DNA from 3 places in the Brevibacillus sp. FSL L8-0520 genome. Region 2 is predicted to be linked to each of the others. Evidence: riboswitches for the same ligand, from Rfam matches in the RefSeq annotation. Region 2 holds a riboswitch; each other region holds the start of a gene.

Evidence for each region. A riboswitch is a leader RNA that binds a small molecule or an ion and turns the genes downstream of it on or off. The one in region 2 is predicted to bind glycine.
Region 1: another riboswitch for glycine. It lies ahead of gcvT (glycine cleavage system aminomethyltransferase GcvT); the one in region 2 lies ahead of glyA (serine hydroxymethyltransferase).
Region 3: another riboswitch for glycine. It lies ahead of NSQ24_RS08825 (sodium:alanine symporter family protein); the one in region 2 lies ahead of glyA (serine hydroxymethyltransferase).

What each region holds. Positions count from the first base shown of each region.
Region 1 covers NZ_CP150171.1:2,277,710-2,282,867, forward strand. Annotated here, with positions in the region: gene NSQ24_RS11335 (YqhG family protein) at 1-536, opposite strand, end outside; gene NSQ24_RS11340 (SNF2-related protein) at 576-2,279, opposite strand; glycine riboswitch at 2,502-2,595, shown strand; gene gcvT (glycine cleavage system aminomethyltransferase GcvT) at 2,787-3,890, shown strand; gene gcvPA (aminomethyl-transferring glycine dehydrogenase subunit GcvPA) at 3,933-5,158, shown strand, end outside.
Region 2 covers NZ_CP150171.1:3,735,273-3,740,430, reverse strand. Annotated here, with positions in the region: gene NSQ24_RS18760 (hypothetical protein) at 1-91, shown strand, start outside; gene NSQ24_RS18755 (sporulation protein) at 216-992, shown strand; gene yjcZ (sporulation protein YjcZ) at 1,193-1,291, opposite strand; glycine riboswitch at 1,489-1,594, shown strand; gene glyA (serine hydroxymethyltransferase) at 1,755-2,996, shown strand; gene codY (GTP-sensing pleiotropic transcriptional regulator CodY) at 3,252-4,034, shown strand; gene NSQ24_RS18735 (MFS transporter) at 4,243-5,158, opposite strand, start outside.
Region 3 covers NZ_CP150171.1:1,761,996-1,767,153, forward strand. Annotated here, with positions in the region: gene NSQ24_RS08815 (IS1182 family transposase) at 1-174, shown strand, start outside; gene NSQ24_RS08820 (IS1182 family transposase) at 296-1,741, shown strand; gene NSQ24_RS08825 (sodium:alanine symporter family protein) at 1,784-3,139, opposite strand; glycine riboswitch at 3,430-3,539, opposite strand; gene NSQ24_RS08830 (electron transfer flavoprotein subunit beta/FixA family protein) at 3,868-4,698, shown strand; gene NSQ24_RS08835 (electron transfer flavoprotein subunit alpha/FixB family protein) at 4,695-5,158, shown strand, end outside.

The sequences.
Region 1 (5,158 bases), 1.5 Mb from region 2:
GTATAGTGATAATCCGGGATGGAGGGGGCAAGTTGACGCTGCAGCAGGAACGGATAAAAGTCCCGTACGATGTGCGGCTGGTGTAAATTCACCCCGAAATGCAGGATGAGATCACGCTTTTTGTCGCAAATAAATGAGACCTTCCAATTCACCCCAAGCCAGGGGACCAGCGGCACCGATTGGCGGGAAGAGGCTTGAGCGCGGGTTTGCGGCAGCGTTTCGTACATGCAGACAAAGCTGCCGTGTTTGCGCGTCGACTGAAAAATCTGCTGCAGACGAGCTGCGCCCAAATGCAAATGCTCCGCCCGCCTGTCGTCCGGCATGCGGTCTGGATCGAAGCAAAAAGTCAGCACCAGCGGCTGGTAGGGCAGGTTCATCTTTTCGACCCAGCTCCAGTAGAAAGGGCGGTTTCCGATATCCTTGTCTACCTCGACCGGCAGTTTGACAGTCAGAAAATCTGGATGTGTCTCCATGATGTGTGAAGAAAAGGCGGACAAGTACTGCTCCACATACTTGCGGACTCGCTGCTGGTTCATCGTTCTATCCCTCCCGAGACTGCAGGTTGCAAGATGAGCTTACTGTTCGGCTGTTTCCGGCAGCGGCTCCTTGGTTTTCCTGGCCAACCGCATGGCACGGATGGCTTGGCCCATGTTGTCCAGCTTGAGAGCCATCTCTTTCTCCGACGAAGAGTCCATGATGATGCTGATCAGATTTTCCTCCAGGGATTGCTTGAGGTTCAGCCGTTCGACGATGTCATCGAGCTCGCCGATCACCATTTCAAACAGGTCGATTTTTTCATAGAGGAGCTGGAGGATATGCTCTTCGATGGTGCCTACTGTAGACAAATTGTAGATGTGTACGTCCCGCTGCTGGCCCAAGCGATGGACCCGGCCGATCCGCTGCTCGACCCGCATCGGATTCCAGGGCATGTCATAATTGATGACCTGATTGCAGAACTGCAGGTTGATCCCCTCGCCGCCGGCTTCCGTGGCGATCAATACCTGTGCGCGATTTTGAAACAGCTCGGTCATCCAGTCCTTTTTGCTCCGTTTGAATCCTCCGCGAAACGGAACAGAGGTGATGCCGTGATCGTGCAAGTATTTTTGCAAGTAGTTTTGCGTGGCCCGGTACTCGGTAAAGATGATGACCTTGTCGTTGATTTGCTGAATGAGCTCGACTGCCTTGGCAGCTTTGGAATGTGACTCGATTTTCTTGATCATCTCGACGAGCTCCATGATTTCCGCGCGGACAGGGGAGTCTTCTGCTGCCCGTTGATGCATGTTGTAGAGCGTGAGAAAGGCGGCTTCCCGGCTGGAGCAAACCTCGCGCTGCAGCGTGATCAACGCAAGCGAGTTATAGCCGCCCGATCCGGTGTGATACTGTTCTTTGACGAAGCGCGTTACGCCCTGATACAACGCGGCTTCCTCGGGGGAAAGCTCGATCGGAATGGACTGGACGCGTCTGCTGGTGAAATGCACGCCTCCGTCGCTGCGTCTGTTCCGGATCATCACTTTGTCCAGTTCGGTCTTGAGCTGCTCATTGTTTTTTGCCTGCCGCTTGCCTTCCACATAGGTTGTGGAGAAGCTGGACGTGTGTCCGAGATGGCCGGGCTTTAAGAGGTTGATCAGATTGTAGAGCTCATCCATCTCGTTCTGGATCGGAGTAGCGGTCAGCAGCAGGCAGTATTTTTTGCGAATCTCCTTGACGAACTGGTAGTTGCGCGTTTTTTTGTTTTTCAGCTTATGGGCTTCGTCAATGATCAGCATGTCGTAATCGATGTCCAGGACGTGACGGCGGTGGGGATCGCGTTTGGCTGTATCGATCGAGGCAACCACGACGTCGTATTGCCGCCACATATACTCCTTCTTTTGGGCGACAGCGGGTATGCCGAATTTTTGATTCAATTCTTTCGTCCACTGGATTACGAGCGATGCCGGCACGAGGATAAGTATTTTTTTCGCCAGCCCGCGGATCATGTACTCTTTCATGATCAGCCCGGCTTCGATTGTTTTGCCCAGGCCCACCTCGTCAGCGAGAATGGCCCTGCCGCGCATTTCGTTCAAAACGCGCTCCGCCGTCTGCAGCTGATGGGGAAACGGTTGGAGCGTAGGCAGGTATTGCAAGCACTGAAGCTGGTCAAACTCGCGGATAGCCATCGCCTCTTCGGCTTCCAAAGTAAGCTGGAACAGCTCCCATTTGTCCCAGGGGCCGTCCTGCTTCATTCGTTCATTTAGCAAATCCATCCAATCGGTATCGAAGGAAACGGGAACGTTCGGCATATGACTACCTCCGCTTTGGGGTTTTGTCATGAAAATGCTATATCGTAAATCAAAGGTGAACGTTATTCTTTTTGATCAAAAAATTTGTTAGTGATTTTCCAAGTTAATTCGCAATTTGCATATTTTCAAGAATGCGCTCACGTGGTAGGATAAAGAAGGAGTTCATTCAACTAGTATGGAATGTATTTGGAACATTTATGTATCACCCAGTATCCACCGCGAATGAAAGTAGCAGGGAGAGACTGCTTGTAAGGCAGCGCCGAAGGAGCAAGCCGGGTATGGTGAATCTCTCAGGCAAAAGTACCTCTACTGGACGCATCTCTGGAGAGAGCTTCTTCGGGAGCCACCAAAGGGGAAACTTGCAAGCGATGCCAAAGGAACGGCTCGCATCAAGCGAGGCAACTCTCAGGTACCAAGGACAGAGGAGGAGAAATGGGCGCCTTATTTGGCGTATTCATTTCTCTTGTTCTGTCCTTTTTTGCATGAAAAAAACAGGAGGTGCCCGAAATGACGACACTGAAACGCACGCCGCTGTTCCCTGTCTATGAAAAATACGGGGCCAAAACGATTGATTTCGGCGGATGGGATTTGCCCGTGCAATTTTCCAGTATCACGCAGGAGCATGAAGCAGTGCGGACGAAAGCAGGCTTGTTTGACGTCTCTCATATGGGAGAGGTTGAGGTAAAAGGGGAGGGAGCCTATCTCTACCTGCAACGCCTTACAACCAACGATCTTTCCAAGCTGGAAGCAGGGCAAGCGCAATACAGCGTGTTCTGCTATCCGGACGGGGGCACGGTGGACGACCTTCTTGTCTACAAATACGCCGACGATCACTACCTCTTGGTGATTAACGCGGGAAATATCGACAAGGACTACGCATGGATGCAGCAGCATCTGAGCGAGGGTGTACAGATCGAGAATATCTCACCGCAAACAGCACAGCTGGCGATCCAGGGGCCGCTTGCCGAATCGATCCTGCAAAAGCTGACCGACACGAACCTGACGGAAATCGGTGTTTTCCGTTTCAAGCGGAATGTCGTGATCGACGGCATTGCGACTCTCGTTTCGCGCACCGGCTATACCGGAGAAGACGGATTTGAGATCTACCTGGACAGCGACAAAGCGATTCAGCTATGGGACCGCCTCCTCGAGGTCGGCAAGCCGGAAGGGCTGGTACCATGCGGCCTCGGCGCCAGGGACACGCTTCGTTTTGAAGCGAAGCTGCCGCTCTACGGTCAAGAGCTCGGCAAAGACATCTCGCCGATCGAAGCGGGTATCGGCTTTGCAGTAAAGGTAGACAAAGAAGTGCCGTTCATCGGACAGGAAGCCCTCAAGGCGCAAAAGGAAAACGGCGCTCCCCGCAAGCTCGTTGGGATTGAAATGATCGACCGCGGCATCCCGCGTACGCATTACCCTGTTTTTGTCGGGGAAGAGCAGATCGGCGAGGTTACGACGGGCACTCAGTCTCCGACGTTGAAAAAGAATGTGGGACTCGCGCTGATCAAATCCGAGTATGCAGCTGTAGGCACCGAACTGGAAGTAGAAATTCGCGGCAAGCGGCTGAAGGCTGTCGTGGCAGCCACACCGTTCTACAAACGTCCCAAAAAGTAAACCAACCAATCCAAGATCCGATAAACAAGGAGGACAACGTTCGTGAAATACCGTTACCTGCCTCAAACCGATCAGGATAAACGCGAGATGTTGGACACCCTGGGCATTTCCCGGGTGGAAGAGCTGTTCGCGGATATTCCGGAAGAAGTTCGTTTCAAAGGTTCCCTGCAAATTCCCGAGGCTCTGTCCGAACCGGAGCTGGTCAAATATTTTTCCGGTCTTGCTAATAAAAACGCCAACTTCAGTACGCATGCAAACTTCCTGGGAGCGGGTGTGTACCAGCATCATATCCCGAGTGTCGTCAACCACATGCTGCTGCGGGGCGAATTTTTTACCGCATACACCCCGTATCAGCCGGAAATCAGCCAAGGGGAGCTGCAGGCTATTTTTGAGTTTCAGACGATGGTATGTGAAATGACGGGCATGGAAGTGGCCAACTCCTCGATGTACGACGGCGCTACTTCTTTGGCAGAGGCAGCAATGATGGCGGCAGGCCACACGAACAAGAGCAAGGTCGTGGTTTCCCGTTCCGTCCATCCGGAAGCGCGGAGCGTGCTGAAAACATACGCGTACGGCCAAGGCGTAGAGGTCGTGGAAGCAGACCTGAAGGACAATGGAACCGACACGGCAGCACTGGACGCGCTTGTTGACGACCAGACGGCAGCTGTCATCGTTCAATACCCGAACTTTTTCGGTCAAGTAGAAGACCTGTCCTCCATTGAGCCGATTGCACATGGAAAAGGAGCGCTTCTGATCGTTTCCTCCAATCCGCTCTCGCTCGGCGTGCTGGAAGCGCCGGGACGTTTGGGCGCAGACATCGTTGTTGGCGATATGCAGCCATTCGGAATTTTCGCTTCATTCGGTGGACCGCACTGTGGGTATTTGGCCACCACCTCCAAGCTGATGCGCAAAATGCCCGGCCGGATCGTCGGACAGACGAAAGACGAAAACGGCAAGCGCGGATTCGTTTTGACCCTGCAAGCGCGCGAGCAGCACATTCGCCGCGAAAAAGCGACATCCAACATCTGTTCCAACCAGGCTCTCCTGGCTCTCGCGGCCTCTATCGCGATGAGCGCGTACGGAAAGCAGGGCGTACAGGAAATCGCCATGCTCAACCTGCAGAAAGCTCATTACGCCAAGCAAGCATTGGCAGCAAAAGGACTTGAGATCGTAGGCAGCGCACCTACCTTCAATGAATTTGTAGTGAAATTGAATAAACCGGTAGCGGAAGTAAACAAGAAGCTGCTGAAAAAAGGGATTATCGGCGG
Region 2 (5,158 bases):
AACGATGGTCGAGGTGCGCGTCAAAACGGTGGCGATCAGCCGGATTCTCCACTTGTTCGTGACTGCTGAAGTAAAACGCGAGGATATATGAAGATCGGGAAATCTATTTTCGGCAGCGAAACTTTTATTGCGACCCGCCGTATAAAAGGTACAGAAGCTTCTCACTGCATGAAAAAGCAAGGCAATCGATGCGTTGGTAAGGGGAGAATGAGTCCATGTCAATGTTTAAAAAGCTGTTGGCAAGCGTAGGTATCGGGGCTGCCCAAGTAGATGCCCGCCTGGAGAACGATTCGTTGATCCCGGGAGAATGGGTAAGAGGTGAGGTCCACATCACAGGTGGCGATGTTGCACAGGATGTGGACGAAATTTATATGTACGTCGTCACGCATTATGAGCGCGAGGCAAATGATCGCAAGGTAAAGGAAGAATGCACGCTCGGCAAGTACCGTCTTTCTGAACGGTTCGTGCTGAACCCGAAGGAAAAGAAGGTCATTCCGTTTTCCTTCCAGCTTCCGTACGAGACTCCGCTTACGATGGGACGGCAGCCTGTGTACCTGCGTACCGGACTGGACATTAAAAATGCCATCGATCCGGGAGATTCAGACTTCATCGAGGTTCGGCCGCATCCGCTGATGGAAAAAGTGCTGGACGCGATTCAGTCTCTCGGCTTTCAATTATTCAAAGTGGATTGCGAATACAATCGTCATCTCGGGCGCTCTTACCCATTTGTGCAGGAGTTTGAGTTCCGTCCGACAGGCCCCTACCGCAGCCGACTGGAGGAGCTGGAGGCCGTCTTTTATTTGAAGGAGGGAGAACTGGAGGTTCTTCTGGAAATGGACAAACGAGCTCGCGGTTTTCTGGGAGCCTTTCAGGAAGCCTTCAATCTGGACGAACGCTACGCCCGTTTCCGGCTGACCCAGGCTGATTTGCATCGACCGGTCTCGGCGATTGCCGAAGGGATCGAAGAAATCATCCGTCGGAATATTCACTAGCAAAAGGCCAAGCCACGCTCTGAAAAAACCAATACGCATTTGACAAAAACACGCGGGAGTGTGAACGGCACCCCATTTGTTAGGCACAGCTAACATTTGGAGGTGCAGTTCAATTCCCGCGTTTTTATAACGATATGGGAGCTCGCCCACGGTCTGCCCAATCAATCATCCATGAAGAAGCGAACGGTTTGCAATCTTTGCTAACAATCTTCCGAACATCCGACAATCGAGAGCAGAATAAACAGCACCAGAATAAGACCGATACCGTTAAACCCGCCGCTCTTGAACAGACTACTCATGCAAGCATCCTCCTTTGTTTGAATGGGTTCCCTGCTATCGTATTTACGGGCGGGCCTTTCGGTGTTAGGGCGACTACCCATTTTGGGCGACAGGCCGCAGACTGGATCATTCTCAAGAACAATTGCTATTCTATTCGAAATATTATTGACAATGTTGAATCCCTTGACGTATGATTCGAAGTAATTGCATAGAGCGGATGACGATTGTGGGAGAGACCGGACCGAAGCGCCCGGCACCGAAGGAGCAAGTCCCAAAAATCCTTGGGAAAGAATCTCTCAGGTACAAGGTACCACAATTGGACGCACCTCTGGAGAGAGCGAACAGCCACCCAAGGGGAAGACTCCCGTGTCAGGAGTTAAACTCTCAGGTAAAAGGACAGAGGAGAGGTAGATTACGTGCTATCTATCTTTCCCCTGTCCTTTTTTGCGTTCGGGAAAGATGGGAGCCAAGGGAGGAATATCGATGAGCTTGCAGGATCACGACAAGGAAATTTTTGAAGCGATCGAAGCGGAACGCCAGCGCCAGCTCGGGACGCTGGAGTTGATCGCATCGGAAAACTTTGTGAGTCAGGACGTTTTGGACGCCATGGGATCGGTTCTGACCAACAAGTATGCGGAAGGCTATCCCGGAAAGCGGTATTACGGCGGCTGCGAGCACGTGGATGTAGTCGAACGCTTGGCGATCGAGCGGGTATCAAAGCTGTTTGGAGCAGCCTACGCCAATGTCCAGCCTCACTCCGGCGCACAGGCGAACACGGCCGTGTTCTTTTCGCTGCTGCAGCCGGGAGATACCTTCATGGGAATGAATCTGTCGCACGGTGGCCATCTGACGCATGGAAGTCCGGTCAGCCTCTCGGGAAAGTGGTTTAATGTCGTGGCATACGGGGTCCGCGAAGAGGATCACCTGATCGATTATGACGAAGTGGAAGCGATTGCCCGCCGGGAAAAGCCGAAGATCATCATCGCAGGCGGCAGCGCCTATTCGCGGACGCTTGATTTCGCCCGCTTTCGCGAGATCGCCGAGCAGGCAGGAGCAAAGCTGATGGTAGACATGGCTCATATCGCCGGCTTGGTGGCGGCGGGCGTGCATCCTTCGCCCGTTCCCCATGCTGACGTCGTGACAAGTACCACGCATAAGACGCTGAGAGGACCGCGCGGCGGCATTGTGTTAACGAATGACGAGGAGATCGCAAAGGGCGTAAACAAAGCGATATTCCCAGGTATTCAGGGCGGGCCGCTGATGCATATCATAGCGGCAAAGGCAGTCTCTTTTAAAGAAGCGCTGCAGCCCGAGTTCAAGAGCTACGCGGAGCAAGTGGTGAAAAACGCAAAGGCTCTCGCCGAGACCTTGCTCGAAGAAGGAGCGAGACTGGTTTCGGGGGGCACGGACAATCACCTGCTGCTTCTCGACGTTCGCGTCTTCGGACTGACAGGAAAGGAAGCGGAGCGGCTGTTGGAAGAAGCGGGCATCACTGTCAACAAAAACACGATTCCGTTTGATCCGGAAAGCCCGTTTGTCACCAGCGGGATTCGCATCGGCACTGCCGCTGCCACCACAAGGGGCATGAAAGAAGCGGAAATGAAGACCATCGGACGATCGATTGCTGCTGTTCTGAAAGGAAAAGGAGATCCGTCCGTTCGAGATACGATCAGTCAGTTATGTGCTGCCTATCCGCTTTACAGTCGCGCTTCAGTTTTGCGCTGACGGAGGCTGGCGATGATTTACAAATTGAGCAACCCGGCGGAAGTAAGCGAATTGCTTTCTGCAGAACAGTACATGGCGTTTGTTTCAGAAGAGTAGGAAGCGGCTCCTGCGGGAATGGTGGAACGGACAGGTCCTTTATGGCATAAACCATAAGGGGCCTGTTCTTTTATTGTCTATTTTTTGATTTGCATGTATAAGCCGGGATTTTTCTGACAATACTGCGACTATACATAACCGCAAGGAGGAAAAAATGGAATGAATTTACTGGAGAAAACTAGAAGGATTAACGTCATGCTGCAAAAGACGATGGGAGGAAGCGGGGTAGGGTATCATGATCTGGCTCGGCTGCTGGCCGATGTGATTGGCGCGAACGTCTACATCGTGACGGCAGACGGGACGATTCTCGGAAACGGGGTTCGGGAGGATTTTGGCATCGGACAGGGGCAGGACGGCCGGTCAGGCGCAATGCTGCCATACGGCTACAATCAAAAGCTTTTGGAAGTCAATCAGTCTCTGGCCAATGAGGGGGTACAAAGCCCGTACAGCATGGTACCAGAGGAGCTGTTGCCGCTCTTCCCGCAAATGATGACGACCATCGTTCCGATCAACGCAGGCGGAAGCCGTTTGGGTACCCTCGTATTGCTGCGGGCTTACGGCACTTTTGAAACAGAGGATCTGATCCTGGCCGAAATCGGGGCAACCGTAATCGGCATGAAAATTGTCCGTCAGCGCACGGAACAAATTGAAAATGAAGTTCGCGACAAGACCTTTGCCAAAATCGCGCTTTCCTCCCTTTCCTACAGTGAGCAAATCGCCATCGAAAAAATCATGGAACAGCTCGATGCCAAAGAAGGCCTGCTCGTCGCAAGCCAGTTGGCCGATCAGGCCGGACTGACCCGTTCCGTCATCGTCAACGCGCTCAGAAAGCTTGCCAGTGCAGGTGTGCTGGAATCCCGTTCTCTCGGGATGAAAGGGACCTACATCAAAGTATTGAACGACAAATTCCCGTCCGAATTGGCGAAGTGGAAGACGTCCTAAAGCGAAAATGCCCAATCCAATGCGGATCGGGCGTTTTTCTTTTTGCAGGTGATGGAAAGAGGCAGGAGGGGAGCGTGTGTGCCGGGCGCGCAGAACGCTCTGAACGCCCCGAACGCTTTGAACGCTCTGAACGCTCTGAACGTTCCAAAGGCTCCAAACGCCCCAAACGCCCCAAACGCCCCGAACGCGCCTGCCTCCCTTGCCCCGGTCAAACAGACAGCGTGGTTTGCGGTTTTTCTTGCTCCTGCTGCTTTTTGGCACCTTGCTGAGCCCATAGCGGATGCTGCTCCGCCTCCCTAAAGTGGCGAAACAGGATCAGACTCATCCCGAGCAAGCCGACAGCAATTCCGCCGACGAGAAGCAGCGTACCGGCTTCCAACATCTTTGTTTCAAGCAGGAATGAGCAAAGGGCATAGCTGACCGGACCGAGTCCGATGGACATCGTTGTCAGCAAAGACATGACTCTGCCCAACATGTGGGCGGGGACGATGGTCTGAATGTAGGTAATCAAAGGGATGTTGGTCATCGCCATCGTTATTCCCACAAGCAGCATCATCGACAGACCGAACGGCAGAACATGCATAAAGGAAACGGCAAGGATGCCTGCCCCCATCAGACCGAGGAAGAACGGAAGCAGCAGAAAGCGTCCGCGAAAGCCATTGCAGGCGCCGGTAATGACTCCGCCAATGATCGTGCCGACTCCGAGAGAAGTGCTCAGAGAGCTGTAAGCATTGCTGTCCCAGCCCAATTGCTTGACGAGGAGCGGCAGCCCCATGTTGACAGGACCTGAGAACATCATGTTTACGACCAGCGAGGTTCCGAAGATGATCATCAGCACCGGGATGGTTTTGGCAAAGAGGATTCCTTCAAAAATCTGCCGGAAAAAGGAGGGTTCTTTTGTTTGGCGTGAGGTGTCAATTTCCTCTGCCGGCTCCAGACGAAGGGTAGAAATGATCAGTGTACCGATGAAAAAGGCGGCTGCCATGACAAGAAAGGTCGCGGGATAGCTGGTCAACCGCATCAAGAGCGCTGCCGTGAGCGGACCGCCGACAAGGCTGATCTGCTGTGCGATTTCCATAAGGCTGTTGGCGGGAGCAAGCTGCTCGCGGGAGACGACAAAAGGC
Region 3 (5,158 bases), 2.0 Mb from region 2:
ACGATGCAGGCGATGCTTGTTTTCGCTGCCATGAACTTGAAAAAAATGGCGACCTGGCTATGGAAATCAGGTCGCCAAAAGGTGAACGATCAAAACACCTTCGGTATTTTCATCAAATTATTAAACAAACTCCCTCTGCTGTTCGTTCAGCGAGGGAGTTTGTCTGCAACCTGACCCCCTCATTATGAGGGGGACAGCCTGTAGACAAAGTTCCGTAAGGAACAGGGTCTGCAGGCTTTTTTGTTGAATATAGAACATGTTACGTTTTCAAAAGTTATTTTTTAGAGGTGGCATTATGCTTAATAAGCAAGAGGCCGAAGGGCGTTATCAGATATCTGCATTCTCGCTAGATGAGTTGGTGCCAGAAGATCATCTCGTAAGAAAAATTGAAAATGCAATCGACTTTTCGTTCATCTATGACTTGGTGGAAAGCCTCTACTGTCATGACAATGGCAGACCCAGTGTTGACCCTGTAGTCTTAGTTAAAATTGCTTTCATCCAATATATTTTTGGAATTCGTTCCATGCGACAAACGATTAAAGAGATCGAAACCAATGTTGCCTATCGGTGGTTTATTGGCTATGATTTCAGTCAGCCCATTCCCCATTTCACGACCCTAGGCAAGAACTATGTTCGCCGTTTTCGGGATACTCAACTCTTCGAGTCGATCTTCCTTCGAATATTGGAGGAGGCGGTTCATCATGGATTCGTGAAGCCTGATGTGCTTTTCATTGATGCTACGCATGTAAAAGCCAGTGCGAATAAGCATAAATACGTGAAAGAAATCGTTGAAGAACAAGCGAAGAAATATCAAGAGCTGCTGGACGAAGAAATCAATCAGGATCGTATTGCACATGGAAAGAAGCCCCTTGAAAAAAAGACAGAAACTTCGAAGAAGGAGGTGAAAGTCAGCACAACTGACCCGGATTGCGGATTGTTTGTAAAAGGGGAAAAGGAACGTGTATTTGCTTATAGTTTTCATACAGCATGTGATCGAAATGGATTTGTGCTTGGTGCCAAGGTAACGCCAGGCAATGTGCATGACAGTCAGGTTTTTGAGGATGTTTTGAATCAAGTGCGAAAGACGTTTGCACAGCCTCAAGCTGTGGCAGTGGACTCGGGATACAAGACGCCTTACATCAGTAAAACACTCCTTGATGACCAGATTCGCCCCGTTATGCCCTACACAAGACCACGCACCAAAGAAGGTTTTTTTAAAAAGCACGAATATGTGTATGATGAATATTTCGACTGCTACATCTGCCCGAACGAGCAAATCTTAACATATGAGACAACAAACAAGGATGGGTACCGTATCTATCGATCAAATTCTCAAGTTTGCCGAAGTTGTCCGTTCTTGAAACAATGCACGGAAAGTAAAGACTACACAAAGAGAGTGAGTCGCCACATCTGGGCTGATTACCTCGAAGAGGTAGACCACCTCCGGCATACCGAGGAAAACAAACAAATCTATAGCAAACGGAAAGAAACGATTGAACGTGTATTCGCTGATATGAAGGAAAAGCATGGCATGCGTTGGACGACCTTACGAGGACTGGAGAAGGTCACGATGCAGGCGATGCTTGTTTTCGCTGCCATGAACTTGAAAAAAATGGCGACCTGGCTATGGAAATCAGGTCGCCAAAAGGTGAACGATCAAAACACCTTCGGTATTTTCATCAAATTATTAAACAAACTCCCTCTGCTGTTCGTTCAGCGAGGGAGTTTGTCTGCAACCTGACCCCCTCATTATGAGGGGGAAAATTTTGGGGTGCGAGCATATTTACTGTGACAGCTTCGACTCCAGAGGCCCATTCAAAAAGCGCTTCGTCTCGGCAACGACCACACCGGAGAGTCCGATCAGGCCGATCAGGTTGGGCACTGCCATCAAGCCGTTCATGATGTCGGAGAGCGTCCAGACCAGATCGAGCTTCATCGTTGCTCCGACAGCGACCATGACTACCCAGACGAATCGGTAGTATTTGGCAGAGCCTTTGCCGAACAAATATTCAAAGCATTTCTCGCCGTAATACGCCCACCCGAGGATGGTGGAGTAGGCAAACAGGATGATCGCAACGGCCAGCACGTAGCTGCCGGCTTGACCGAAGACGCTTTGGAAGGCGTACGTAGTCGCTTCCACGCCAGACATACCGGTGGACCAGGCTCCCGTAGTGACCAAAGCAAGCCCTGTGATCGTACAGACGAGAATCGTATCAATAAACGTCCCTGTCATGGAAACGAGCGCCTGCTTGGCCGGTTCGTCTGTTTTTGCCGCCGCGGCTGCGATCGGTGCGCTGCCCAAACCAGCCTCGTTGGAGAAAACCCCCCGGGCAACCCCTTTTTGGATCGCCATGGCTACGGTCGCTCCCAAAAAGCCGCCTGCAGCCGATGTGCCGTTAAACGCTCCGTGTACAATGTCTGCCAATGCCTGCGGTACTTGACCCGCATGAAAGAGCACGACAATGATTCCGGCAACGATATAGAAAAGGGCCATAAACGGCACCATGACGCCGGTGACCTGTCCGATCTTTTTCACGCCGCCGAGGATGACAAAGGCGGTAAAGGCAGCGAGCACAATCCCCGTTGCGACCGGAGGGATCGAGAAGTTCAACTGTACCGCTTCAGCGACGGAGTGGGACTGGACCATGTTTCCGATCCCGAAGGAAGCCATTGTTCCAAACAGGGCGAACAAAACAGCGAGCCATTTTTGCTTCAGCCCTTTCTCCAAATAGTACATCGGTCCGCCGGAAAATGTGCCGTCAGCCTGCCGGATGCGGTACTTGACAGCGAGAATCGCTTCGGCGTATTTCGTCGCCATCCCGAACAGAGCTGTGATCCACATCCAGAACAGAGCACCCGGTCCGCCGACCGCGACAGCCGTGGCCACCCCGGCGATATTTCCCATCCCGATCGTTGCCGCAAGCGCGGTCATCAGCGCCTGAAAGTGGTTGATGTCCCCAGCCGCTGTTTGCTCCTGCTGCTTCCCAAAAGCGAGGCGCAGCGCATACCACAGCTTTCTGAACTGCAGCCCTCGAAGGCGGATCGTCAGCATTACCCCAGTGCCGACGAGCAGTATCAGCGTAGGCAGTCCCCACACAAATCCATTCACCATTTCCAACCATTGCATAAGCATGTCCATCTCGGTTTCCCCCTTGCTGTTTTTGAAGAGAAAAAGAAAAAACATTTCACCCGAAAATGAAATGTTCTCTGGAGACGGTCGCAGGACGTACAAAATTACGTAAATAAGAATACAAAAAACCGGCGGCAAACCGCATTTGTTGATGGGCGCAGAAAAGTTTAGCAACATGTAAAATGTTCAACCTTCTGCAACACATAAAAAACTTCGTCATACGAAGAACGAATATCTTCGAGAGAACTGACAGCAAAGCTTTTTATCGACAAATTACTAACCGTTTTTGTATAAGTCCAAGCGTCCACTCTGTCCTTTTACCTGAGAGATTATTCGCCGCGGCGAATTTGCTCCTTCGGTGCCCAATCCTCTTTTCGAAAAAAGAGGGAGTCTCTCCAGAGGCTCGTCCCCATGCAGTTTTACTAGTTTCCTAGACCTGAGAGTTTCGGGAAGGTTCCCTTGCCCCGTCGGTAGACATCTGTCTTCTCCTGAATGGTTCATCCGAACGATATGTGATTTATAAATCAATTATAAGGAGCGAAGCGAGCTTGTCAATGGATTGAAAAAAATTGATCGATCCCCCGCTTCTGGCAGTTCTTGGTCTATTCGACAGCGCTGAGCAATACGTTATATCAATGATGAACATGCCGCCCGAAGCGTCGTGTCAAAAAGAGACAACCTGTGCAAGAGCTGCCATCGAAACGATGCCCCGCCGGGCTGCAAGGGGGGAGTTTTTCATGCTGCATATCGTCGCCTGTATCAAACAGGTGCCGGACACGAAGATCATCAAGATGAACCCGAAGACAAATACGATGGACCGTTCCAGCGCGCCTGCCATTTTGAATCCGTACGATGCGCATGCCGTGGAGGAAGCTGTCCGCTTGAAAAAAAGGTACGGGGGAACAGTTTCCGTCCTGACCATGGGGCCTCCGCCCGCTGTCAAAGCGATCCGGAAATGCATCGAGATCGGTGCGGATGAGGGGTACATGATTACCGACCGGGCCTTTGCCGGGGCAGATACGCTGGCCACCAGCTATGCGCTGACGAAAGCCCTCGAAAAAATCGCCAAGGAAAAGCCGATCGACCTGATCATCTGCGGAAAGATGACGATCGACGGGGATACGGGCCAGGTAGGACCGGGCATTGCCAGACGGCTCGACATCCCGCCTTTGACCAGCGTGAAAAAGGTGGTCGAGGTAAACAAGCAGCAAGGCTATGCCATCGTCCACCGCAAGCTGGAGGACGGCTATGAAGTGATTCAGTCCGCTTTGCCCTGCCTGTTTTCGGTGGAAAAGGAAATCAACGAGGTACCCTATTCGCCGCTGCCCAACATGCTTCGCGCCGCACGCTACCAGCCCGTAATCTGGGCGGTCAGCGATCTGGAGGACGTCGACAGGACACTGCTGGGTCTCAAAGGCTCCCCGACGATTGTGGCCAAGGTCTGGCCTCCGGAAAAGCCAAAAGGCGGCGAAATGCTGGAGGGATCGGCACAGCAGCAGGTTGAGCGATTGATGGAAATTTTGCAGCAGAAACAAGAGCTCTTTGCAGGGAAGGAGGCACGGGCATGAATCTGGACGAGTACAAAGGCGTGTGGGTATTCCTCGAACACCAGGACGGGAAAATCGTGCCTGTCTCCCTGGAGCTTTTGGGAGCGGGGCGAAAGCTGGCAGACAAGCGGGGAGTACCCCTGGCCGGCATACTGATTGGAGAGGGAGTTCGGCAGTTGGCCGCGACCGCGTTTCACTACGGTGCCGATACGGTCTATCTCTACGATGATCCCGTTTTCCGGGATTACCGGACCGAATCGTACATGCGTGCAGTCATTGCTTGCGTAGAAAAGCACAAGCCGGAAACGATCCTGTACGGTGCGACCTCGACGGGCAAGGACCTCGCCAGCGCGGTTGCCACCGATCTGGAGACAGGGCTGACTGCGGATACGACGATGCTCGATGTGGATGAGGCGACAGGGCTTTTGGAAGCGAGCCGGCCCGCATTCGGCGGCAACATCATGGCCACGATTCTCTGCAA